2 regions of the Stenotrophomonas sp. YJH_SMC_16 genome follow, and region 2 is predicted to be linked to the other one. Evidence: predicted binding sites of a transcription regulator. Region 2 holds the regulator's gene; the other holds the start of a gene.
What was found. Region 2 encodes HrcA, which represses chaperone genes, less so after heat shock. Its sites were predicted from a motif close to TTNGCACTCNNNNNNNNNGAGTGCNAA; they were not measured.
Positions count from the first base shown of each region.

Region 1: a site for HrcA is predicted at 3,516-3,542, ahead of rpoH (RNA polymerase sigma factor RpoH). Genes of this name have one in related genera too.

Region 1 is NZ_JCAFRH010000001.1:650,922-662,553, reverse strand. Features, by position in the region: gene ftsE (cell division ATP-binding protein FtsE) at 78-764, shown strand; gene ftsX (permease-like cell division protein FtsX) at 768-1,715, shown strand; gene AC5P6E_RS02960 (response regulator) at 1,723-2,565, shown strand; gene ung (uracil-DNA glycosylase) at 2,562-3,275, shown strand; gene rpoH (RNA polymerase sigma factor RpoH) at 3,554-4,429, shown strand; gene AC5P6E_RS02945 (RHS repeat domain-containing protein) at 4,778-5,749, shown strand; gene AC5P6E_RS02940 (DUF2247 family protein) at 5,758-6,240, shown strand; gene purD (phosphoribosylamine--glycine ligase) at 6,390-7,673, opposite strand; gene AC5P6E_RS02930 (hypothetical protein) at 7,732-8,610, opposite strand; gene purH (bifunctional phosphoribosylaminoimidazolecarboxamide formyltransferase/IMP cyclohydrolase) at 8,627-10,210, opposite strand; gene AC5P6E_RS02920 (CDP-alcohol phosphatidyltransferase family protein) at 10,434-11,051, shown strand; gene AC5P6E_RS02915 (bifunctional alpha/beta hydrolase/class I SAM-dependent methyltransferase) at 11,086-11,632, shown strand, end outside.
Region 2 is NZ_JCAFRH010000003.1:71,062-82,693, forward strand. Features, by position in the region: gene AC5P6E_RS07835 (MFS transporter) at 1-232, opposite strand, end outside; gene AC5P6E_RS07840 (helix-turn-helix domain-containing protein) at 305-1,102, shown strand; gene AC5P6E_RS07845 (hypothetical protein) at 1,105-1,995, opposite strand; gene dnaJ (molecular chaperone DnaJ) at 2,065-3,186, opposite strand; gene dnaK (molecular chaperone DnaK) at 3,341-5,266, opposite strand; gene grpE (nucleotide exchange factor GrpE) at 5,449-5,964, opposite strand; gene hrcA (heat-inducible transcriptional repressor HrcA) at 6,028-7,092, opposite strand; gene recN (DNA repair protein RecN) at 7,208-8,869, shown strand; gene AC5P6E_RS07875 (LysR family transcriptional regulator) at 9,004-9,921, opposite strand; gene AC5P6E_RS07880 (SGNH/GDSL hydrolase family protein) at 10,019-11,263, shown strand; gene fur (ferric iron uptake transcriptional regulator) at 11,323-11,632, opposite strand, start outside.

The DNA.
Region 1 (11,632 bases), on a different contig from region 2:
CGCTCGGCTGCTCCCGCGGCTATCACCAATCGCGCCACCATCTCCACGCCGTCGCGCCGGTCCTGCATAATCGGGGCATGAGTGTCCTGCGCTTCGACAATGTCAGCAAACAGTACGCCGGTGGCCACGAGGCACTGACCGATGTCAGCTTCGAGGTCGCGCCGGGCGAGATGCTGTTCGTCACCGGCCATTCCGGTGCGGGCAAAAGCACCCTGCTCAAGTTGATCCACCTGGACGAGCGGCCCAGCCGCGGTGCGGTGGTGTTCGACGAGCGCAACCTGCTGAAGGTGCGCGGCGGCGACATTCCGCGCCATCGGCGTGCGGTCGGCGCGGTCTACCAGGACCATCGGCTGCTGATGGACCGCTCGATCGCCGAGAACGTGGCGCTGCCGCTGATCCTGCGCGGCACCCGTCGTGGCGACATCGGCAAGCGCGTGCGTTCGGTGCTGGAGCGGATGGGCCTGGGCCATCGCGAGAAGGCACTGCCGTCGCAGCTGTCGGCCGGCGAGCAGCAGCGCGTCGGCATCGCCCGCGCCATCGTCGGCGAACCCAAGCTGCTGGTGGCCGACGAGCCGACCGGCAACCTCGACCCGACCCTGGCGGCGGAGATCATGGCCCTGTTCGCCGAGCTGCCCTCGCGTGGCACCAGCGTGCTGGTGGTCAGCCACGACCTGCCGCTGCTGCGCCGCATGCGCAAGCGCGTGCTGATCCTCGACCATGGCCGGCTGGTGGATGACATCTCGCCGCAGGACCTGGCGGAGTAACGCATGGCGAAGAACGAAAACAGCGAAGCCGCCGCCCCCTCGCGCGTGGGCGTCTGGTTCCAGCACCACGCGCACAGCGTGGTGTTCAGCCTCGGCCGTGCCTTCCGCAAGCCGTGGGCGACCCTGCTGACGGTGATGGTCATGGCGCTGGCGCTGGCCCTGCCGCTGGGCCTGTCGATCGCGCTGGACAACCTCAAGCAGTTCGCCGGCAGCGTGCAGCAGTCGCGCGACATCAACGTGTTCCTGAAGGGCAACGTCGATGGCCCCGGCGCGCTGCGCCTGGCTGGCCAGCTGCGCGACCGCGATGACGTGGCCGAAGTGAACGTGCGCACGCCCGAGCAGGGCCTGCAGGAACTGCGCGACGCCGGCCTCGGCGAGGCGATTGACGCACTCAACGACAACCCGCTGCCGTCGCTGCTGGTGATCACCCCGGGCCAGGGCAAGGACGACGCACGCCTGGCGCGCGCGCTGGAAAGCCTGCCCGAGGCCGACCTGGTGCAGCACGATGCACTGTGGCGCCAGCGTCTGGATGCCTGGCTGGCGTTCGGCGCACGGCTGGTGCAGGTGCTGTCGGTACTGCTCGGCGTGGGCGCCGCGCTGGTGGTCGGCAACACCGTGCGCCTGGATATCCAGGCGCGTCGCGAAGAGATCGGCGTGCTGCAGCTGCTCGGCGCCAGTGATGGCTTCATTCGCCGCCCGTTCCTGTACCTGGGCGCGTGGTATGGACTGGGTGCCGGCGCGGTGGCGCTGGCCCTGATTGCTGCGGCCGGCGCCGCCCTGCGCGTGCCGCTGGCCGAACTCTCGCGCAGCTACGGCAGCCCGTTCGTGCTGCATGGCCTGGACCTGCTGCATGGCAGCCTGGTCCTGCTCGGCACGCTGCTGCTGGGTTGGCTGGGCGCGTGGCTGGTGACCGGCCATTTCCTGCGCCAGACCCGCCCGACCGACACCTGAGACCGGCATGCAACCGCAAGCGCTGAAGCACCTTGAAGGGCCCGCGACGCGGGTGATGGTGGTCGACGGGTCGAAGCTGGTCCGCAAGCTGATCGCCGACGTCCTGCAGCGTGACCTGCCTGGCGTGGAGGTGATCGGCTGCGACAGCATCGAAGACGCGCAGCAGGCGCTGGCGCAGGGCCCGGTCGACCTGGTGACGACCTCGCTGACCCTGCGCGATGGCGACGGCCTGGCGCTGGCGCGGATGGTGCGCGAAGCGGCGGGCCAGGCCTATGTGCCGGTGATCGTGGTCTCCGGCGATGCCCAGCAACACCTGGAGCAGCGCCGCTTCACCGAGTACGTCACCGACTATTTCGACAAGGCGCTGGGCCACGAGGCACTGGCGACCTTCGTCCGTGGCTATGTGCAGCCGCAGACCATTCCCGGCGCCACCATCCTCTATATCGAGGACAGCCGCGTGGTGGCCGAGGCCACCAAGCGCATGCTCGAGCGCCAGCAGTTGAACGTGCTGCACGTGGTCAGCGCCGAAGAGGCGTTCACCCTGCTCACCGCCGAGTCGCTGGGCCGCAGCCGCCATCGCATCGACTTGGTGCTGACCGACGTCACCCTGAAGGGCGAGCTGAGCGGCCGCGACGTGGTGCAGCGCGTGCGCGTGGACTTCGGTTACGGCAAGCGCCGCCTGCCGGTGCTGGTGATGACCGGCGATGGCAATCCGCACAACCAGACCGGGCTGCTGCAGTCCGGCGCCAACGACCTGGTGCTCAAGCCGATTGAAGAACGGCTGCTGGTCACCAAGGTACTGTTCCAGCTGCGCCTGGCCCGATTGAACGATGGACCCCTGATTCGATGATGGACGAAGTAGCCGGCACCCCGACGATCCAGCTGGAACCGAGCTGGAAGCAGCATGTCGGCGATTACCTGATGCAGCCGCAGATGCGCGAGCTGTCCGCCTTCCTGCGCCAGCGCAAGGCCGCTGGTGCGGCAGTGTTCCCGCCTGGCCCGCAGATCTTTGCTGCGTTCGACGCCACGCCGTTCGAGCAGGTAAAGGTGGTCATCCTCGGCCAGGACCCGTACCACGGCCGAGGCCAGGCCCATGGCCTGAGCTTCTCGGTGCAGCCGGGCGTACCGGTGCCGCCGTCGCTGCTGAACATCTACAAGGAGATCGAGAGCGATCTGGGTATCCCGCGTCCGGACCACGGCTGCCTGATTCCGTGGGCGCAGCGCGGCGTGCTGTTGCTCAACGCCGTGTTGACGGTGGAAGAGGGCAAGGCCGGCGCGCACCAGGGGCGAGGCTGGGAAGGCTTCACCGACCACGTGGTGGATGTGCTCAACCGCGAACGCGACGGTCTGGTGTTCATGCTCTGGGGCGCGTACGCGCAGAAGAAGGGCAAGGTCATCGATACCCGTCGCCATCGCGTGCTTAAGTCGCCGCACCCGTCGCCGTTGTCGGCCCACCGTGGATTCCTGGGGTGCCGCCATTTCTCGATGGCCAACGAGTACCTGCAGCGCCGCGGCCAGGCTCCGATCGACTGGTCGCTGCCACCGCGTTCGGCGCTCTGAGCGGCGGTGCCGGTCCGGGGCTGAACGCCGGGCAACGTTTCCGGCCCTGAATGGGCGTCCGGGACGGCCTGTTCAGCTCCGCTTGACCGGAATCGGCCGGTTTCCGGCAAGTAATTGCTTGAATTCCAAGGGATTGTGAATCCCGAAAAGCGCGCTCGCCACTGTCATCAAATCGCGCTACGGTAGGGCTCTGTTTGGGACCAGTGTTGCATCAATAGGATGCTGGAACTTTTTCCTCCTTTAGCAGTCCAAATCCCGGACTGCTAAGATGGGTGCCTATGAGCCAGAACACCTCTACTGCCCTTGTGGCAAACAATCTCCCGATTCCCAGTGCGCTCGGTTCGCTGGACGCCTACATCGGTGCCGTGCACCAGATCCCGGTGCTGTCGGTCGATGACGAACAGGACCTGGCCCGTCGCTTCCGCGACGGCAACGATCTGGACGCCGCCCGCGAGCTGGTGCATTCGCATCTGCGCTTCGTGGTGCACGTGGCCCGCGGCTACAACGGCTACGGTCTTGCACTGGGCGACCTGATCCAGGAAGGCAACATCGGCCTGATGAAGGCGGTCAAGCGCTTCGACCCGGACATGGGCGTGCGCCTGGTGTCCTTCGCCGTGCACTGGATCCGTGCCGAGATGCACGAGTTCATCCTGAAGAACTGGCGCATCGTCAAGGTCGCTACCACCAAGGCGCAGCGCAAGCTGTTCTTCAACCTGCGCAAATCGAAGACGCGCCTGGGCTGGATGAACGCGGCGGAAGTCAGCGCAGTGGCCAAGGACCTGAACGTGTCCGAGCGTGAGGTCATGGAAATGGAATCGCGCCTGTCCGGTCGCGATATCGGTTTCGATGCGCCCACCGACGAGGACAACGAACATGCGCCGCCGTCGCCGGCCGCGTTCCTGGTTGCCAACGACGAAGATCCGTCGATGGCCTATGAGCGTGCCGACAGCGAAGACAACCAGATGCAGCTGCTGCGCGAAGGCCTGGCCGAGCTGGATGCCCGTTCGCGCGACATCATCCGCCGCCGCTGGCTGGATGCCGACAGCAAGGTGACGCTGCAGGAGCTGGCCGACGAGTACGGCGTGTCGGCCGAGCGTATCCGCCAGGTGGAAGCGAACGCGCTGAAGAAGATGAAGGCGCTGTTCACCGCGTAAGGCATAGATCTTTGGTTCGGTTCCTGTTTCCGGCCCCCGTTCTGATGAAAAGCCCCGGCGTTGGTCGGGGCTTTTCGTTTGACCGGCATGGCTGTTGGTAATGCGGGCCGCTGATCGGCTGCTTCAGTAGTACCAGCCCATGGCGGGCAGTCATGCGCTTCCGATAGCCGTTCAATCCCTCGAGAGGTTTATAGCCAAGGGCCTGGTCCAATTCAGAATGGTCCCTCTGGCCTCAGTCCTGGAGTTGGACTCCGATGACTGCCTTCCTGTGCTATGAATGCCAAGCCTTGCTTCAAGGCTCCTTCATGGATTGGAATGATGCGCAGGTTCGGGGGAACTGCAGGCGGTGTGTCGACCCGCCTCGGGGGATTTGAAGATCGAACTCGCAAGCTGGGTGCCATAGGCGTCTGGCTGTGCTGCGTGCTGCTAATGGGCCTTGGCCTGTCACCATCCGCAATCGCCCAGACAACGATCACATACATTCACACTGATGCCCTCGGCTCGGTTGTGGCGGAAAGCGATGCCAACGGCAACGTCATCAAGCGATATGACTACGAGCCCTACGGGGCCGTGGTAGGCGGTCAGGTCACGGATGGACCTGGGTACGCCGGACATGTGAGCGACTCGGCTACAGGGCTGAGCTACATGCAACAGCGCTACATGGATCCACAATTGGGCGTGTTTCTGTCGGTAGACCCAGTCACCGCTCACCAAATGCCAGTTGAGCAGTTCAATCGGTATCGGTACGCGAACGGGAATCCGTACAGGTTCGTCGATGCGGATGGAAGGCAGGCCGCAGAGCGATTCGTTGAGCAGCATCGGAGAGATATTGCTGCCGGAAATGGCGCCGTATACGAGCCGATGAGACCGGCCGCAATCGCCGTTACAGCGGCAATGGCTGCCCCAGTGCTGATCGAAGCTGGCATGGTTGCGATGGCCAATCCAAGTGTCGTATCGGCAGCTACCAGTATCGCTGCTGATATCGCAGGAGTTACAGGTGCCGGTGGAGCAGGTGTTGCGGCATCCAAAGCTCTGAGTGCAGAAGGTCGGGCACTTTTGAATTCCCGGCCTGTTGGAAGTGCACTCAAAGCGGACGCTGGGCACAATTCAGCGACCTTTATGCGAGAGACCGCTGCAGAAGCAGGTGTTCATACTCCATTGACAGGAGGCGACGGCGTGGTTCGCACTCTGACTCAGCTACCCGGTGAACTCAATGGAAAGGCTGGTCGGTTTGAATACATAGTCGACAAGGCTGGCGACTTGACCCATCAAAGATTTGTGGAAGGTGGCAGCATGAACGGAATACCAAACAAGAAGTGAGTGTCTACATGAGAACGTATGACTGTATTCAACCCTATGGGCCCTGGAGTCAGACCGAGGTGGCGTGGGCACTGGGGCGCCATCTGATTGACTTTGAGGTTGCGAAGCACTGCGCGTCGGAGCAGAAGGGACTGGAAGAGAAGTTCAATCTGAACTCCTTGATTGAAAGACTTGAAGGGGCTTTTCCCGATGAGCGTAATAGCGTAGCTGCGCAGTTGGCGGCATTCGACAAGAACTCAAACGAGGATGAGATTTTCAGAAGATGGCTGGTTGCATTTCTCGCGGACGCTTACGCTAAGCGCGATGAGATTGCTGATCCGCTCGGAGAGGTTGAGAGGATCTACGCTGATTTTGATTACCCGGAGTCTCTGGAGAGCTTTGTCAGGTACATGCCAGCTTCTGATGGGTATGATCCGGCTGCGCACTCACATGAGCAGAATGTTGCGCGGCTCTTCGAGAACTGGAAGCGTTATCTTGACTCGGCGAAGTAGCAGATTCACTCAGCGTAATTTCCTTCGCTTGACGTGCGTCGCTTCTTCCCGAAGCGCACCGTCCCGGCTTCCATGCCGAGGACGGTGAAGACTCCCAGAATCCGTGATCTGGTTCCATGCAGGAAGCTGTGTAGTGGATCTACCAGGTCTCACCCCTCGCGTGCGATCGCGCGCCAGCCGATGTCGGTGCGATGGAACTCATTGGCCCAGCTCACCTTCGCCACGCCTGCATAGGCGTTCGCCTGAGCGTCGCGCACGCTGCCACCCAGTGCAGCCACGCACAGCACGCGGCCGCCGGCGCTGAGCACCTGGCCCTGCGCGTCCAGCGTCGTGCCTGCATGGAACACCTTGGCCGTTGCCGGCACCTCATCCAGGCCGGAGATCACGTCACCGGTGATGGGCGCTTCCGGATATGGCTTGGCCGCCAGCACCACGCCCAGTGACGGGCGCGGATCCCACTGCGCGTCGACCTGGTCCAGGCGACCATCGATCGCCGCTTCCACCAGCTCCACCAGGTCCGACTGCAGGCGCAGCATCACCGGCTGGGTTTCCGGGTCGCCGAAACGTACGTTGAACTCGATCACCTTCGGCGCGCCGCTGGCATCGATCATCAGGCCTGCGTAGAGGAAACCGGTGAACGGGATACCGTCGGCGATCATGCCCTGCACGGTCGGGTTCACCACCTCGCGCATCACGCGTGCATGCACCTCCGGCGTCACTACCGGCGCGGGCGAATAGGCGCCCATGCCACCGGTGTTCGGGCCGGTGTCGCCGTCGCCGACGCGCTTGTGGTCCTGCGAGGTGGCCATCGGCAGCGCATGCACGCCGTCCACCATCGAAATGAAGCTGGCTTCCTCACCATCGAGGAACTCTTCGATCACCACGCGCGCACCGGCATCGCCGAACGCGTTGCCCGACAGCATGTCACGCACGGCATCTTCGGCTTCGGCCAGGGTCATCGCCACGATCACGCCCTTGCCGGCAGCCAGACCATCGGCCTTGACCACGATCGGCGCGCCCTTCTCGCGGATGTAGGCCAGGGCGGCATCCACCTCGGTGTGCACGGCATAGAACGCGGTGGGGATGTTGTGGCGGGCCAGGAAGTCCTTGGCGTAGGCCTTGCTGCCTTCCAGCTGCGCGGCGGCGGCAGTCGGCCCGAAGATGCGCAGGCCGGCGGCGCGGAAGCGGTCGACCACGCCGGCCACCAGCGGTACTTCCGGGCCGACCACGGTCAGCGCCACGCCTTCGGCCTGGGCCAGCGCCAGCAGGCCGTCGATGTCGGTCACTTTCACCGCCACGTTGCGGCACTTGTCTTCGCTGGCGGTGCCGGCGTTGCCGGGCGCCACGATCACTTCGGTGACACGGGAGGACTGGGCCAGCTTCCATGCCAGGGCGTGTTCGCGGCCGCCAGAGCCGATGACAAGTACGTTCATCACGAGATTCCAGATTGCGTGGGAAGGGAAGATCGATATCCCCGGCGGCGCGCGTGGCTCACTCGCAGCCTTCGCGTCGCAGTGATTCGGGGAAGGAATAGGCCCAGGTCTTCGGGTCCAGGGTAAAGCGGTGTTCCTGCCGGACCTGCTTGCCACCACAGGTGGTGCCGGTTTCCTCGATCAGCAGCGGCCAGATGCGCGCGCTGCGATCGCTGTCGTCGAAACGCAGGGCGAAATCGATGCTGAAGCGACGGGTACGGCAGTCCTCGACAGTCTCCGGGTCGCTGCTGGCCCCCATGTTGTCGCACTCGTACTGGGCGTCATTGTCGATATGGCTGCGCACGCTGCCACTGGACACCAGGCCGTTCGGGCCTGGCAGGATCAGCGACTGCGAGAGCAGCGAGAAGCCCTGCCCGAACCAGCCGTCCTCGACGCGGAAACCATAGAAGTCGCTGCCCGCGCGGATGATGCTGGCGGTGCCGGGTTGGCCGCCGCTGCCAAAGCGTTCGCCAGTCAGTTCACTGGTCACGTCGAAGCCCTCGCCCTTCGGATGCAGCACGAAGAAGTCGATCATGCCTGCGTCGATGTGCGCGCCTTCGGACAAAGCACCGCAGACCGCCAGCAACTGCTGCCAGCTGTCACCGCTCACCACCGGTTGCTCGGCGCAGACGTGCCAGTCCATCGGGCGGGTTTCGCCGTCGTCGTTCCAGCTGCCGTGCCATTCACCGGAGAGCCTGGCGTTCTTGCCGTAGCGCTGGACCAGGAAGGCCTGCAGTCGCGCGGTGCGGCTCACGTGCGCCGTCGGCTCGGCAGGGGCCGACGTGGCGGCCTGCGGCGACGACGCAGGCACCGGGGCGGCCGCAGGCTTGCAGCCGGCCAGCGCGGCCGCGCCTGCGAGGGCGAGCAAGGCCAGCGATTTCAGTGAGACTGCGGACATCCGTGTCGCTCCAGTATCAGTGGCGGAAGTGGCGCACGCCGGTGAACACCATGGCCAGGCCGTGTTCGTCGGCGGCGGCGATCACTTCGGCATCGCGCATCGAACCGCCCGGCTGGATGACCGCCTTGATGCCGGCGGCAGCAGCGGCATCGATGCCGTCGCGGAACGGGAAGAACGCATCGGAAGCCATCACCGAACCCTCGACCACCAGGTTTGCATCGGCGGCCTTGATGCCGGCGATGCGCGCCGAGTACACGCGGCTCATCTGGCCGGCGCCGACACCGATGGTGCGGTTGTCCTTGGCGTAGACGATCGCGTTGGACTTCACGAACTTGGCCACCTTCCAGGCGAACAGCAGGTCGGTGAACTGCTTGTCGGTCGGTGCCAGCTTGCTGACCACCTTCAGTTCGTCGCGGGTCATGCCGCGGTTGTCCGAGGACTGCAGCAGGAGGCCCGAGCCGACGCGCTTGCTGTCGAAGTTGTTCAGGCCGTCGCCGTGCGGGATGCGCAGCACGCGCACGTTGGCCTTCTTCTGCGCGTATTCCAGCGCGGCCGGCTCGTAATCCGGGGCGATCAGCACTTCCACGAACTGGCGGTCCAGGATGACCTTGGCGGTGGCAGCGTCCAGCGGCGTGTTGAAGGCGATGATGCCGCCGAAGGCGCTGGTCGGGTCGGTGGCGTAGGCCAGCTCGTAGGCATCGCCGTTGCCGGCACCGACGGCCACGCCGCACGGGTTGGCGTGCTTGACGATGACGCAGGCCGGCGCGTCGAACTGGCGCACGCACTCCCACGCCGCATCGGCATCGGCCAGGTTGTTGTAACTCAGTTCCTTGCCCTGCAGCTGCTGGAACGTGGCCAGGGTGCCCGGCACCGGGTACAGGTCGCGGTAGAACGCGCCGCTCTGGTGCGGGTTCTCGCCGTAGCGCAGGTCCATCACCTTCACGAAGGTGGAGTTCATCTGCGCCGGGTACTCGGCACGGGCCGGCACGGCGGCGTCGGTGGCGGTGACCGCCGACAGGTAGTTGCTGATCGCCGCGTCGTACTGGGCGACGCGGTTGAACGCGGCCACCGAGAACGCGAAGCGGGTGGCGGCCGACAGCTGGCCGTCGTTGGCCGCCAGCGAGGCCAGCAGTTCGGCGTACTGCGACGGATCGGTGGCCACCGCCACGCGGGCGAAGTTCTTGGCCGCCGAGCGCAGCATGGCCGGGCCGCCGATGTCGATGTTCTCGACCGCGTCGGCCAGGGTGCAGTCGGCCTTGGCGGTGACCGATTCGAACGGATACAGGTTCAGCACCAGCAGGTCGATGGCGCCGATGCCATGCTCGGCCATCACCGCATCATCCAGGCCCGAACGGCCCAGCAGGCCACCGTGCACCATCGGGTGCAGGGTCTTGACGCGGCCGTCCATCATTTCCGGGAAACCGGTGACCTCGGCCACGTCCTTCACGGCCAGGCCCGCATCGCGGATCGCCTTGGCGGTGCCGCCGGTGGACAGCAGCTCCACGCCGCGTGCCGCCAGCGCAGTGGCCAGCTCGACCAGACCGGTCTTGTCGGAAACGGAGAGGAGGGCCCGGCGGACGGGCAACAGATCAGCAGTCATGGGACAGAATCGGCAGCGGAGCGGGGCCGATATTGTAGGCGGTGGGGGCCCGTGGCGGGCGCCGGAAGGGGTAATTTGCCGCGGCAATCGGCGTAAGGCCGGGTCGGGCACACCGATCCGGCCCGATCCGGAGTCTGGGCTGCGGACCAGAGCCGGGTTGTCGGAATCTGCCAACGATGGGGTAGGCTGTGCCCGCACTGCCAAGGATCAGCGGGTACGGATCATGTCGATCTATGCATTGAAGGGACGTTTCCAGGACCTGTTGCGTCCAGCCGTACGCGGTCTGTTCCGCATGGGGATCACTGCCAATACGGTGACCGTGGCCGCTGCCGTGGTCTCGCTGCTGGTGGCCGCGGCCGTGTGGTGCTGCGCGCCTGCCCAGCCTCTGCTGTATCTGCTGCTGCCGTTGTGGATGCTGCTGCGCATGGCGCTCAACGCGGTGGACGGCATGCTGGCGCGCGAATTCGGCCAGCAATCGCGGCTGGGCGCCTATCTGAACGAAGTGTGCGATGTGATCGCCGATGCGGCGCTGTACCTGAGCCTGCTCAGCGTACCCGGCGTGCGCCCGGAGGCGCTGTGGCTGCTGGCCTGGACGGCGGCGCTGAGCGAGTACGCCGGCGTGCTGGGGCTGATGGTCGGTGCCAGCCGCCGCTATGACGGCCCGATGGGCAAGAGCGACCGCGCCTTCGTGATCGGTGCGCTGGGCTTGCTGCTGGCCTTCGGCTGGGGCGGTGCACTGACGGTCAGCGGCGTGGCTGCAGCCATGGCAGTGTTGTGCGTGCTGACGATGATCAACCGCGTCCGTCGCGGACTGCGGGAAGCGGCGGTTTCGCCGAATTAATCAAGCAGATACAAAAAGACAATCAGGAGATTGCATGCGTCAGGCGCAGGAACGGGAATTCCACAGCTTCGACCAGGTACCGCTGTTCTACCGGTACTGGGCGGGCACCACCGCAACCCCGGCCACCAAGGCCATCGTGCTGCTGCACCGCGGCCACGAGCACTCCGGCCGGGTCACCCACCTGGTCGATGAGCTGGACCTGCCCGACACCGCCTTCTTCGCCTGGGATGCGCGCGGCAATGGCCGTTCGCCGGGCGCACGTGGCGATGCACCGGGCTTCCCGGCGCTGGTGCGTGACCTGGACAGCTTCATTGCCCACATCGGCGCCGAGCACGGTATCGCGGTGGAAGACATCGTGGTGATCGCGCAGAGCGTGGGGGCGGTGGTCGCCGCGACCTGGGTGCACGATTACGCGCCGCGCCTGCGTGCGCTGGTGATGGCTTCGCCCGCCTTCAAGGTGAAGCTGTACGTGCCGTTCGCACGCGCTGGGTTGGCGCTGATGCAGAAGCTGCGCGGCAATTTCTTCGTCAACAGCTACGTCAAGCCGCAGTGGCTGACCCACGACCCGGCACGGGTGGAAA
Region 2 (11,632 bases):
GGTCGGTGGCCATGCCGATCAAGGGCTGGAAGATCGAGGCGGTGAGCTGGTAGGTCAGCGTGATCAGGCCGATCTGGGTGAAGCTCAGGTTGAAGCCGCCCTTGATCACCGGATAGATGGCCAGGATCAGCGACTGCATCATGTCGTTGACGACATGCGAGGTGGAAATGGCGGCCAGCACGCCGGGGGCCACCGGGCGTGAGGTCATTGCAGGAGAAGCCAGGGTTGACATGGACACAGTCAGGTTGGGGGCGAGCCACGCATGCTACGGTGACCTCCCCCTCCCTTCTGCCGCGTTCGGGTCATGGCATATCGCAAAAAGGACACGCCCTGCCCGGTCCGCGAGACTGCGCCGTGGAACGAGGTTCCGGTGCACCGCCCAGTGACCTGCCGCGCCCGCCACTACAAGCCCGGCACCCACATCGCGCCCCACCGGCACCGCCGTCACCAGCTGGTGTTCGCCATGTCCGGACTGATGGTGGTGCGTGCGGACGGCGGCCGCTGGGTGGTGCCCTCGACCCGCGCGATCTGGGTCCCGGCCGGCATGGCCCATGCGGTGGACTGCATCGCCGAAGTACACATGCGCAGCCTGTACGTGGAGCCGGACTTCGCGCCGCAGCTGCCGGACGAAGCGTTCGCGGTACAGGTGGCGCCGCTGCTGCGCGAGCTGCTGCTGGCCGCCAGCCTGATCGAGACCGCGCATGTGGACGACAGCCGCGACGGCCGCGTGGTGCGCCTGCTGCTGGACGAGCTGCACCGCATGGACGTGCTGCCGCTGCACCTGCCCTCCCCCACCGACCCGCGCCTGCAGCGGATCTGCCAGCACATCCAGAAGCATCCCGGCGACGACGCCACGCTGCAGGATTGGGCGCAGGCGCTGCAGGTGGACGTGAAAACCATCCAGCGCCATTTCGCCAGCGAACTGGGCATGACGTTCGGCCAGTGGCGACAACAGGCGCGGCTGCTGGCCGCGATGGAACGGCTGGCGGTCGGCGACAAGGTCATCGATGTCGCGCTGGCGATGGGTTACGACAGCCCAAGCGCGTTCACCAGCATGTTCAAGCGGCAGCTGGGGCAGACACCGGCGGCGTTTTTTCGTTGATGCTAACGATCCGCGGGCACATGTGGATCGCGCATCAGACGAAATTCCCATGTATCACTGTCCACCAGCGGATAGTGCAACGGGAAAACCTGTCCTGCCACGCGTGCCTGCACCGGCACACCCTCGATCCGGCAACCTCCGGGCTGGTGGAATCCGACCAGCTCGGTAATGCTCAGATTGTCGGTGTCGTCCTCTGCAGAGAAGTACGCGGCAAACGCCGGATTGCCGCTGACACGACGCCGCAGTACGACCCGCCCAACGTCGGGTGCGTACCAGCTGATGCTTCGCTCCAGGCCCTCGACCACGCCATCACCTGCATTGGGCCTGTCCGCTCCGGCAACTGCGCGCGCATTGGACTTCCGCCAGCGCGCTTCACGCTCGATGCGATAGGCGCTGATATCTCCCAGTGCAGTGCGCACGGTTTCGATGGCCGTTACCCGGCTCTGGCCCTGTTCTTCGTAGTCGTAACGATAACGGCCGGAACGCGCGTTGAACTCTCCGGGCTCCTCGAACCTGTCCTGCCACTGGTCACCCACCTTGAGCGGGAAGCGCAGCAGCACTTTGTCGCCCTTGCGCAGCGGATTGACGTCGGCGTACGTATCGATCCATTCACGCCGTAGAGTTCCCTCCGCGATCTCCAGTTCACGCTGACCGTTCTGGGCTACCTTCAGCAGCATTGGCGTCGCCGGGAAACCCGCTCCGCCGGAGTAGGTCCATTGCGTGCCCGGAGCTGATGTCGGCGCTGCCTGCGGGCCGGACAAGGGCGCGTCCAGGCGGCACTCTTCGGCCGATACCGTGCCGATGAAGGACAAGGCTGCAGTCAACGCCCCGCACAGAATGGCGCGAGGTGCCATGCGCGGTCCGAAATGCAGGTGCAGGATCATGTCGCGCATTGTAAGACCCTCGGACACGAAAACGCCGGGCATCGCCCGGCGCTACCGTTCAACGCTTCCGTTGAAAACTCAGGACGTCATCCGGTCCCAGAAGCCCTTCACGCCATCGATGAAGGTGGCCGACTTCGGCGAATGCTTGCGCGCTTCCTCACCGACGAAGGTGGCTTCGAACTGCTCCAGCAGCTTGCGCTGCTCGTTGGTGAGGTTGACCGGGGTCTCCACCACCACACGGCAGTACAGGTCGCCCTCGCTGCGGCTGCGCACCGAACGTACGCCCTTGCCACGCAGGCGGAACAGCTTGCCGGTCTGGGTCTCGGCCGGGATGCGGATCTCCGCCTCACCGCCCAACGTGGCCACGCGCACAGTGTCGCCCAGTGCGGCCTGCGAGATGCGGATCGGCACTTCGCAGTGCAGGTCGTCGCCATCGCGCTGGAAGATCGCATGCTCACGCACGCGCACTTCCACGTACAGATCACCCGGCGGCGTACCGACCGGGCCGGCTTCGCCCTCGCCCTGCAGGCGGATGCGGTCGCCGGTGTCGACGCCGGCCGGCACCTTCACCGACAGCACCTTGTCTTCCTCGACACGGCCGTTGCCATGGCAGGTCTTGCAGGGCTTGGCGATGATCTGGCCACGGCCGCCGCAGTTGTGGCAGGCCTGCTGCATGGCGAAGATGCCGCGCTGGATGCGCACCTGGCCACGGCCATGGCAGACGTTGCAGGTCTCGACCTTGCCGTCTTCGGAGCCACTGCCATCGCAGTCGCCGCACTCGGCCAGGGTCGGAATCTCGATGCGGCGCTCGACGCCGCGCACGGCTTCTTCCAGGTCCAGCTCCATCACGTAGCCGATGTCGGCGCCGCGACGGGCCTGGCGCGGACCACCGCCGCCACCAAAGATGTTGCCGAAGATATCGCCGAAGATATCGTTCATGTCCGGGCCGCCCGGACCACCGCCGCCCATGCCGTGCTCGAACGCGGCGTGGCCGTGGCTGTCATACATGCGGCGCTTGTTGCCGTCGGACAGTACTTCGTAGGCTTCCTTGCACTCCTTGAAGGAGGCTTCGGCCGCCGTATCGCCCGGGTTGCGGTCCGGGTGGAACTTCATCGCGCAGCGGCGGTAAGCCTTCTTCAGCTCGTCGTCGGTGGCGGTGCGGGCAACGCCCAGCACTTCGTAGTAATCGCGCTTGCTCATATCGTGAATCGGGTTCCGGAAAGTCGGGATTCGTCAAAGCGGAAGAGCGGAACCAGGTCCGCTCTTGCGTCGGGCGCCCCGACACGCCGGTGGGCGGTCAGGACCCTGATGCGACAACGGGACGCTGATGGCCAGCGTCCCGTGTCGGTCCGGATCAGGACTTCTTGTCGTCCTTGACTTCGGTGAACTCGGCGTCGACCACGTCATCCTGCGCCTTGCCTGCGTTGCCGGCGTCGGCACCCGGGGCAGCACCGCCCTGGTCGGCCGAAGCGGCAGCGAACAGCGACTGGCCAGCTTCTTCCAGCGCCTTCGACTTGGCTTCGATCTGTGCCTTGTCGTCACCCTTCATCGCGGTTTCCAGATCGGCCAGGGCCGCCTCGACCTTGCCGATCACTTCGCCACCGACCTTGCTGCCGTGCTCGGTGATCGCGCTGCGGGTGCCGTGGATCAGGGCGTCGGCCTGGTTGCGGGCCTGCACCAGTTCCTGGAACTTCTTGTCTTCTTCGCGGTTGGCTTCCGCGTCGGCGACCATGCGTGCGATCTCTTCCTCGGACAGACCCGAACCGGCCTTGATCTCGACCTTCTGTTCCTTGTTGGTCTTCTTGTCCTTGGCCGACACGTGCAGGATGCCGTTGGCGTCGATGTCGAAGGACACTTCCACCTGCGGCAGGCCACGCGGCGCCGGCTCGATGCCGGACAGGTCGAACTTGGCCAGCGACTTGTTGAAGCGGGCCTGTTCGCGCTCACCCTGCAGCACGTGCACGGTCACGGCCGACTGGTTGTCCTCGGCGGTGGAGAACACCTGCGAGGCCTTGGTCGGGATGGTGGTGTTCTTCTCGATGATCTTGGTGAACACGCCGCCCATGGTTTCGATGCCCAGCGACAGCGGGGTCACGTCCAGCAGCAGCACGTCCTTGACGTCGCCACCCAGCACGCCGCCCTGGATCGCCGCACCCAGTGCCACGGCCTCGTCGGGGTTGACGTCCTTGCGCGGTTCCTTGCCGAAGAACTCGGTCACCGCCTGCTGCACCTTCGGCATGCGGGTCTGGCCGCCGACCAGGATCACTTCGCTGATGTCGCTCGAACGCAGGCCGGCATCGTTCAGGGCGACGCGGCACGGCTCGATCGACTTCTTGATCAGGTCGTCCACCAGCGCTTCCAGCTTGGCGCGGGTCAGCTTGATGTTCAGGTGCTTCGGACCCGACGCGTCAGCGGTGACGTACGGCAGGTTCACTTCGGTCTGCTGGGCGCTGGACAGCTCGATCTTGGCGCGCTCGGCAGCGTCCTTCAGGCGCTGCAGGGCCAGCGGATCCTTGCGCAGGTCGATGCCCTGGTCCTTGTTGAACTCTTCAACCAGGTACTCGATGACGCGGTTGTCGAAGTCTTCGCCGCCCAGGAAGGTGTCGCCGTTGGTGGCCAGCACTTCGAACTGCTTCTCGCCGTCCACGTTCGCGATCTCGATCACCGAGACGTCGAAGGTGCCGCCGCCCAGGTCGTACACCACGATCTTGCGATCCTTGTTGTCGCCCTTGTCCAGGCCATAGGCCAGCGCGGCCGCGGTCGGCTCGTTGATGATGCGCTTGACGTCCAGACCGGCAATGCGGCCGGCGTCCTTGGTCGCCTGGCGCTGGCTGTCGTTGAAGTAGGCCGGCACGGTGATGACCGCTTCGGTGACCTTCTCACCGAGGAAGTCCTCGGCGGTCTTCTTCATCTTTTCCAGCACCTTGGCCGAGATTTCCTGCGGGGCCATCTTCTTGCCGTCGCTGGTCGACACCCAGGCATCGCCATTGTCATGGGCGAGGATGCCGTACGGGACGTGGGCGATGTCCTTCTGCACTTCGGCGTCGGTGAACTTGCGGCCGATCAGGCGCTTCACCGCGTAGAAGGTGTTCTTCGGGTTGGTCACGGCCTGGCGCTTGGCCGAGGCGCCGACCAGGACTTCGCCGTCCTTGGTGTAGGCGACGATCGACGGGGTGGTGCGATCGCCTTCCGAATTCTCGATGACGCGGGCCTTGCCGCCGTCCATGATCGCCACGCACGAGTTGGTGGTGCCGAGGTCGATACCAATGATCTTGCCCATGGGGGAGACTCCTGAGGATGCTTGTTGGGGTCAGTCCGGCCGTTCGGCCGGTGGATGAATACGATGTGGGGGAGGCTCGTGGAACATTCAAGCCATCTCCCGAACGCTGTGTTCAGCGCCTGGAAAACCTTGCCAGGCATGGCCTGGCTCGACCGGGGCCGGGCATCACCCGGCCCAGTCAATCAATCGGCGGCCACCACCACCAGCGCCGGCCGCAGCAGGCGCTCGTTCAGCAGGTAGCCCTTCTGGAACACGGTCACCACGCTGCCGGGGGCCGCGCCCGGGGCCGGCACCTGGCTGATGGCCTGGTGGTGTTCCGGGTTGAACGGCTGGCCGGTCGGGTCCAGCAGGACCAGACCGTTGTCGGCGGCAACCTTCAGCAGCTGCTTGTAGGTCAGCTCCAGGCCTTCGCGCAGCGGGTGCGGGTCGTCGCCGGCGGCCTTCAGGCCGGCATCCAGGCTGTCGAACACCGGCAGCAGCTCGCCGAGCAGCTTCTCGTTGGCGAACTTGCGGGCCTGCTCGATGTCACGGGCCACGCGCTTGCGCTGGTTCTCCAGGTCGGCGCGCTCACGCAGCGCATCGGCCTTGATCTGCTCGACTTCGGCGCGCAGGCGCTCCACTTCGTCGTTGACGCCGGCGGCGGCAGCCGCATCAGCGGCACTCTGCTGGGATTCGATATCTGGCTGTTCGTGGTTCATGTCTGGGTCCCTGGCGGTCACTCTCCGCCTCCACCCACCCTAGTGTGGGCGGGATGCTGCGTTTCAAGCGTCGGATGTTCCGGGAGTGCGCCCGGCGGGTGAAAAGGCCGCGCCGAGCACATCGGCGGTGGCCTGCACCAGCGGGATCATGCGGTCGTAGGCCATCCGCTTGGGGCCGATCACGCCCAGCACGCCCAGCACCTGGCCGTTGGCGGTGTACGGGGCGGTGACCAGCGAGACGCCCTGCAGCGGCATCATCCCCGTCTCCTCGCCGATGAAGATGCGCACGCCCGGCGCCTGGATGGTCCGCTCCAGCAGCTGCAGGATCTCGCGCTTGCTGGAGAACAGCTCGAACAGTTCACGCAGGCGCTCCAGGTCGGACAGGTCCTGCACCCCCATCAGGCGGGTCTGGCCGGCCACCAGCATGTCGTCGGCCGCTGGCTGCAGGGCCTGCTCGGCCAGCTCGATGCTGTGCGCCAGCAGCTGTTCCAGCTCGGAGCGGGCGTCGCGCAACTCCAGCAGCAGGCGGGTGCGGATCTCGGCCATCGGCAGGCCGGCGAAATGGGCGTTGAGGTAGTTGGCGACCTGCTCCAGCTGGCCTGGCGCGAACTCCTGCCGGGTCTCGATGACCCGGTTCTGCACCTCGTTGTCGGCGAACACCAGGATCGCCAGTACGCGGCGCCCGTCCAGCGCCACGAAATCGATCTGGCGGAAGGCGAACTGCTCGCGCCGCGGCGCGCTGACCACGCCGACGAAGTGGCTCATGGCCGACAGCAGCTCCGAGGCGCTGCCGAGCAGGGCCTGGGTGCTGCCGCCGCCAGCCAGTTCCTGACGCAACCGGGCCAGCTCGCCCTCGCCCGGCGGCTGCATCTGCAGCAGGCTGTCGACGAACACCCGGTAGCCGTGTGCGGTCGGGACGCGCCCGGCCGAGGTGTGCGGCGAGGCCAGCAGCCCCAGGTCCTCCAGGTCGCCGAGGATGTTGCGGATGGTGGCCGGGCTGACCTCCAGGCCGGCCACGCGCGCCAACGTCTGCGAGCCGACCGGCTCACCGTCCTGGATGTAACGCGCGATCAGCGTGCGCAGCAGATGGCGCGCACGCGGGGCAAGCTGGTCGGGAGAACCGTGCATGGAATCAACCTGTGAGACACGGACACTAGATAATGGCGGCGCATCACCTTGGCAAGTCATTGGACCTCCCTCGCCCACGTGCTAGCGTTGCGCGGCTGCTGATACCCCCTTACCCATGCTCAGACATCTTTCGATCAAGGATTTTGCCGTCGTCCGCGCCACCGAACTGGAGTTCGGGCCAGGCATGACCGTCGTTTCAGGCGAGACCGGCGCCGGCAAGTCGCTGATGGTCGACGCGCTGGGCTTCCTGTCCGGCCTGCGAGCCGACAGCGGCGTGGTCCGCCACGGCGCCGCGCGCGCCGAGCTTTCGGCCGAGTTCACGCTGGACCAGCTGCAGGCCGCGCGCCAGTGGCTGGCCGACAACGAGCTGGACGACGAAGAACAATGCCAGCTGCGCCGCGTGATCCGTGCAGACGGCGGTTCGCGGGCGTGGATCAATGGCCGCCCGGTGACCCTGGCCCAGCTGGGCGACCTGGCCTCGTTGCTGGTGGAGATCCACGGCCAGCACGAACAGCAGGCCCTGCTGGCGCGCCCGTCGCAGCTGGCCCTGCTGGATGCCTATGCCGGCAACGAGAACGAGCGCCGCCAGGTGCGCCGCGCCGCGGCCGCATGGCAGGCACTGGTCGATGAATCGCTGGCGCTGTCGCAACAGGGCGACGTGAGTGACCGGATCGGCTTCCTGGAACATCAGCTGCGCGAGCTGGACCGCGAAGACCTGGAGCCAGAGTCGATCGTGGCGCTCGGTGCCAGCCATCGCCGCCAGGCCCACGCCAGCGCCCTGCTGAGCGCCTGCCAGGCCGCCAGCAACCAGCTCAACGGCGATGACGGCAGCTCCGCGCTGGACCTGCTGCAGCAGGTGCGCCACGAGCTGTCGCGCCTGATCGAACACGACCCGCGCCTGGGCGAGGTGGACGGCCTGATCGAGAACGCCTCGATCCAGCTGCACGAAGCCCTGTCGCTGCTGGACCGGGTGCACGATGACCTCGATGCCGACCCGGAGCAGTTCGAAGAGAACGAGCGCCGTCTCGGCCGCCTGCACGACCTGGCCCGCAAGCACCGCGTGCCGATGGACGAGCTGGGCGCGCAGCGCGAGCGCATGCACGCCGAAGTGGAGCAGCTGCGCGGCGCCGACGAACGCCTGCAGCGCCTGGCCGGCGAGATCGACAAGGCCGCCGCCGCCTGGCGTGTGCAGGCTGAAGTGCTGACCGCCAGCCGTCGCAGCGCTGCTGCCGAACTGTCGGCCACCACCACCGGCATCATCGCCGAGCTGGGCATGGGCGGCGGCCAGTTCCTGATCGAGCTGGAACCGCAGGACGCCGGCAAGCCGGACCCGCAGGGCGCCGAACGCGTGGAGTTCCTGGTCGCCGCCAACGCCGGCCAGCCGCCGCGCGCCCTGCGCAAGGTGGCCTCGGGCGGTGAACTGTCGCGCATTTCGCTGGCCATCGAAGTGGCCGCGCTGGACCTGGATGCGGTGCCGACCATGGTGTTCGACGAGGTCGACTCCGGCATCGGTGGCGCCGTGGCCGACATTGTCGGCCAGAAGCTGCGCGCCCTCGGCGAGAAGCGCCAGGTGCTGTGCGTGACCCACCTGCCACAGGTCGCCTCCAAGGGCCACGCGCATTACCGGGTCAGCAAGGCGCCAGTGGAAGGCATGACCCAGAGCGCAGTGGAAAAGCTGGACAGCAAGGCGCGCGAGGAAGAGCTGGCACGCATGCTCGGCGGCGTGGAAGTGAGCAAGGAAGCGCGCGCCGCCGCACGCAAGCTGCTGCAGGCCTGAGGCCTGTTCACGGTTATCCACGCATCGCGTGGATCTACAACCCACCCGCACGGTAGTGCCGGCCGCTGGCCGGCAACCCAACACCGGTGGACGATGTTCGAGAGGTTGCCGGCCAGCGCCCGGCACTACCCGTATCACCCCAACGGCCGCTCCAGATCCACGTTCTCCACCAGGTAATCCAGGAACGCGCGCACCCGCAGCGGCAGGTAGCCGCCCTGTCCCAGGAACACCGCGTGCACCTCTTCCAGGTCACCGGGATTGGCTTCCTCCAGCACCGGCAGCAGGCGTCCGGCAGCGATGTCGGCCTGCACCTGGAACGCTGCCAGCCGTGCCATGCCCAGACCACCCAGCACCAGCTGCCGCAGTGCATCACCGTTGCTGGCGCGGGCATTGCCACTGGGCAGCACCATCCGCTCGCGTCCGTCCTGCAGCAATGGCCAGCCCTGCATCGCCCGGGCATGGCCGATGTCCAGCCGATTGTGCGACTGCAGCTCCTCAGCGTCGCGCGGCAGCCCATGCCGCTGCGCGTAGGCCGGCGCGGCCACGATCATCATCCGCGTCGCGCCCAGCCGCCGCGCCACCAGGCTGGAGCTCTTCAGCGGCCCGGCCCGCACCGCCACATCGGTGCGCTGCTCCAGCAGGTCGATCACCTCGTCGTTGAGGGTCAGGTCCACGCCCACCTGCGGGTTGCGCTCCAGGAACGCCGGCAGCAGCGGCAACAGGAAGTGCTGGCCAAACGGCACGTTGGAATTGACCCGCAGCCGTCCGCGCGGCTCGGCATGTGCGCTGGCGCAGCGTTCGGCCTCCTCCAGGTCGGCCAGCACGCGCAGGCCACGTTCATAGAACGCGCAGCCTTCCGGGGTCAGCTGTAGCTGGCGGGTGGAGCGTTGCAGCAGGCGCGTGCCCAGCCGCTGTTCCAGCCGGGCCACCAGCTTGCTCACCGCCGAGGGCGTCATGTCCAGGGTGCGGGCGGCGGCGGAGAAGCCACCGGTCTCGATCACCCGCACGAACACTTCCAGCTCGCCGGATCGGTTGATGTCAGGTCGCGCCATGGCAATGAATCCAGTTCACAGATGATTATCCATGCGCAGTCTAGTTCACAGATAACCACGGAATCACCATGGTGGTCCCTCCACCCGGGACCGCCCGATGAACCGCTTGAGCCACCTCACCGCCACCGCCCTGCTCGCCCTGTCCGGTGTCGCCAGTGCCGCATCCGCCCCGCACTGGGTTGCCAGCTGGCAGGCCAGCCCGCAACCGGTCTGGGGCGCGGATTTTCTGTTCCCGGCCCTGGTCCCGGCCACGTTGCATGACCAGACCTTCCGCCAGACCGCGCGCATCAGCCTGGGCGGGCCCCGGCTGCGGGTGCGGCTGAGCAATGCCTACGGCACCCAGCCGCTGCGGATCGGGGCGGCCAGCGTGGCCGCACGTGCGGGAGCCACCCCGCAGCCGCTCAATTTCGACGGCCAGCCCGGGGTGCTGATCGGCCCCGGACAGGAACGGCTGAGCGATCCTCTGCCACTGGCCACGGATGACCGGCAGGCGCTGCAGGTCAGCGTCTTCGTGCCCGGGCCGACGCCGGTGCAGACGTTCCACTGGGAGGGTCGGCAGACCAGTTGGATTGCGCCCGGCGACCAGAGCCGGGCCCAGGCCCTGAGCGCGGCCAGCAGCACCACTGCCCGCCTGTTCCTGGCCGGCATCGAGGTCGAGGCCGCCGCCAGCGCACGTAGCGTGGTGGTGATCGGCGACTCGATCACCGACGGCGCCACCGCCAGCCTCGACCAGGACCAGCGCTGGACCGACCACCTGGCCGCGCGTCTGGCACCGCGGGGCATCGCCGTGGTCAACGCCGGTATATCCGGGGGGCGGCTGCTGCGCGACGGCATGGGTGAGTCGGTTCTGGCCCGCTTGCAGCGCGATGCACTGGATCAGCCCGGCGTGGCCAGTGTGATCGTGCTGATCGGCATCAACGACATCAGCTGGCCTGGCACCGCGTTCGCCCGCAACCAGGCCCGGCCCACGCTGGCCGAACTGCAGGCGGGGTATCGCGCCTTGGCCGAACAGGCCCGCCGCCAAGGCGTTCGGATCGTGGGCGTCACGCTGGCACCGTTCGCCGGCGCCCTGCCCGGCACGCCGCTGGATGACTACTACCACCCGGACAAGGATGTCCTGCGCCGGCAGCTCAATGCGTGGCTGCGCACGGACAGCCCTTTTGACGCGGTGATCGACCTGGACGCCGCGCTGCGGGACCCGGCCGATCCGTCACGGATGGCGGCCGCCTACGACTCCGGCGATCACCTGCACCCGGGCGATGCGGGCAACCGGGCCATGGCCGAGGCGGTCGATCTTGAGGTGCTCATGGGGCCATCCACGCATGGCGTGGATCTACCGTAAGCAACGAAAAACCCCGGGCAAGCCCGGGGTTTCGTCGCACTACGGCTGGCCGGAACGGCTTACTTGCGCTTTTTGCGCACGTACAGCACCAGCGAGTGCTCTTCCAGCTCGTAGCCGTGGTCGGCAGCGATCTTGCGCTGCAGCTCCTCGATCTCGTGGCTCTCGAACTCGATGATCTTGCCGCTGTCCACGTCGACCATGTGGTCATGGTGGCCGCCACGGTCCAGCTCGTAGACGGCCTGGCCGCCTTCGAAATTGTGCTTGAGCACGAGGCCGGCGGCCTCGAACTGGGTCAACACCCGGTAGACCGTCGCCAGGCCGATCTCGTCGCCATGCTCGAGCAGCTGGCGGTAGATATCTTCGGCGGTC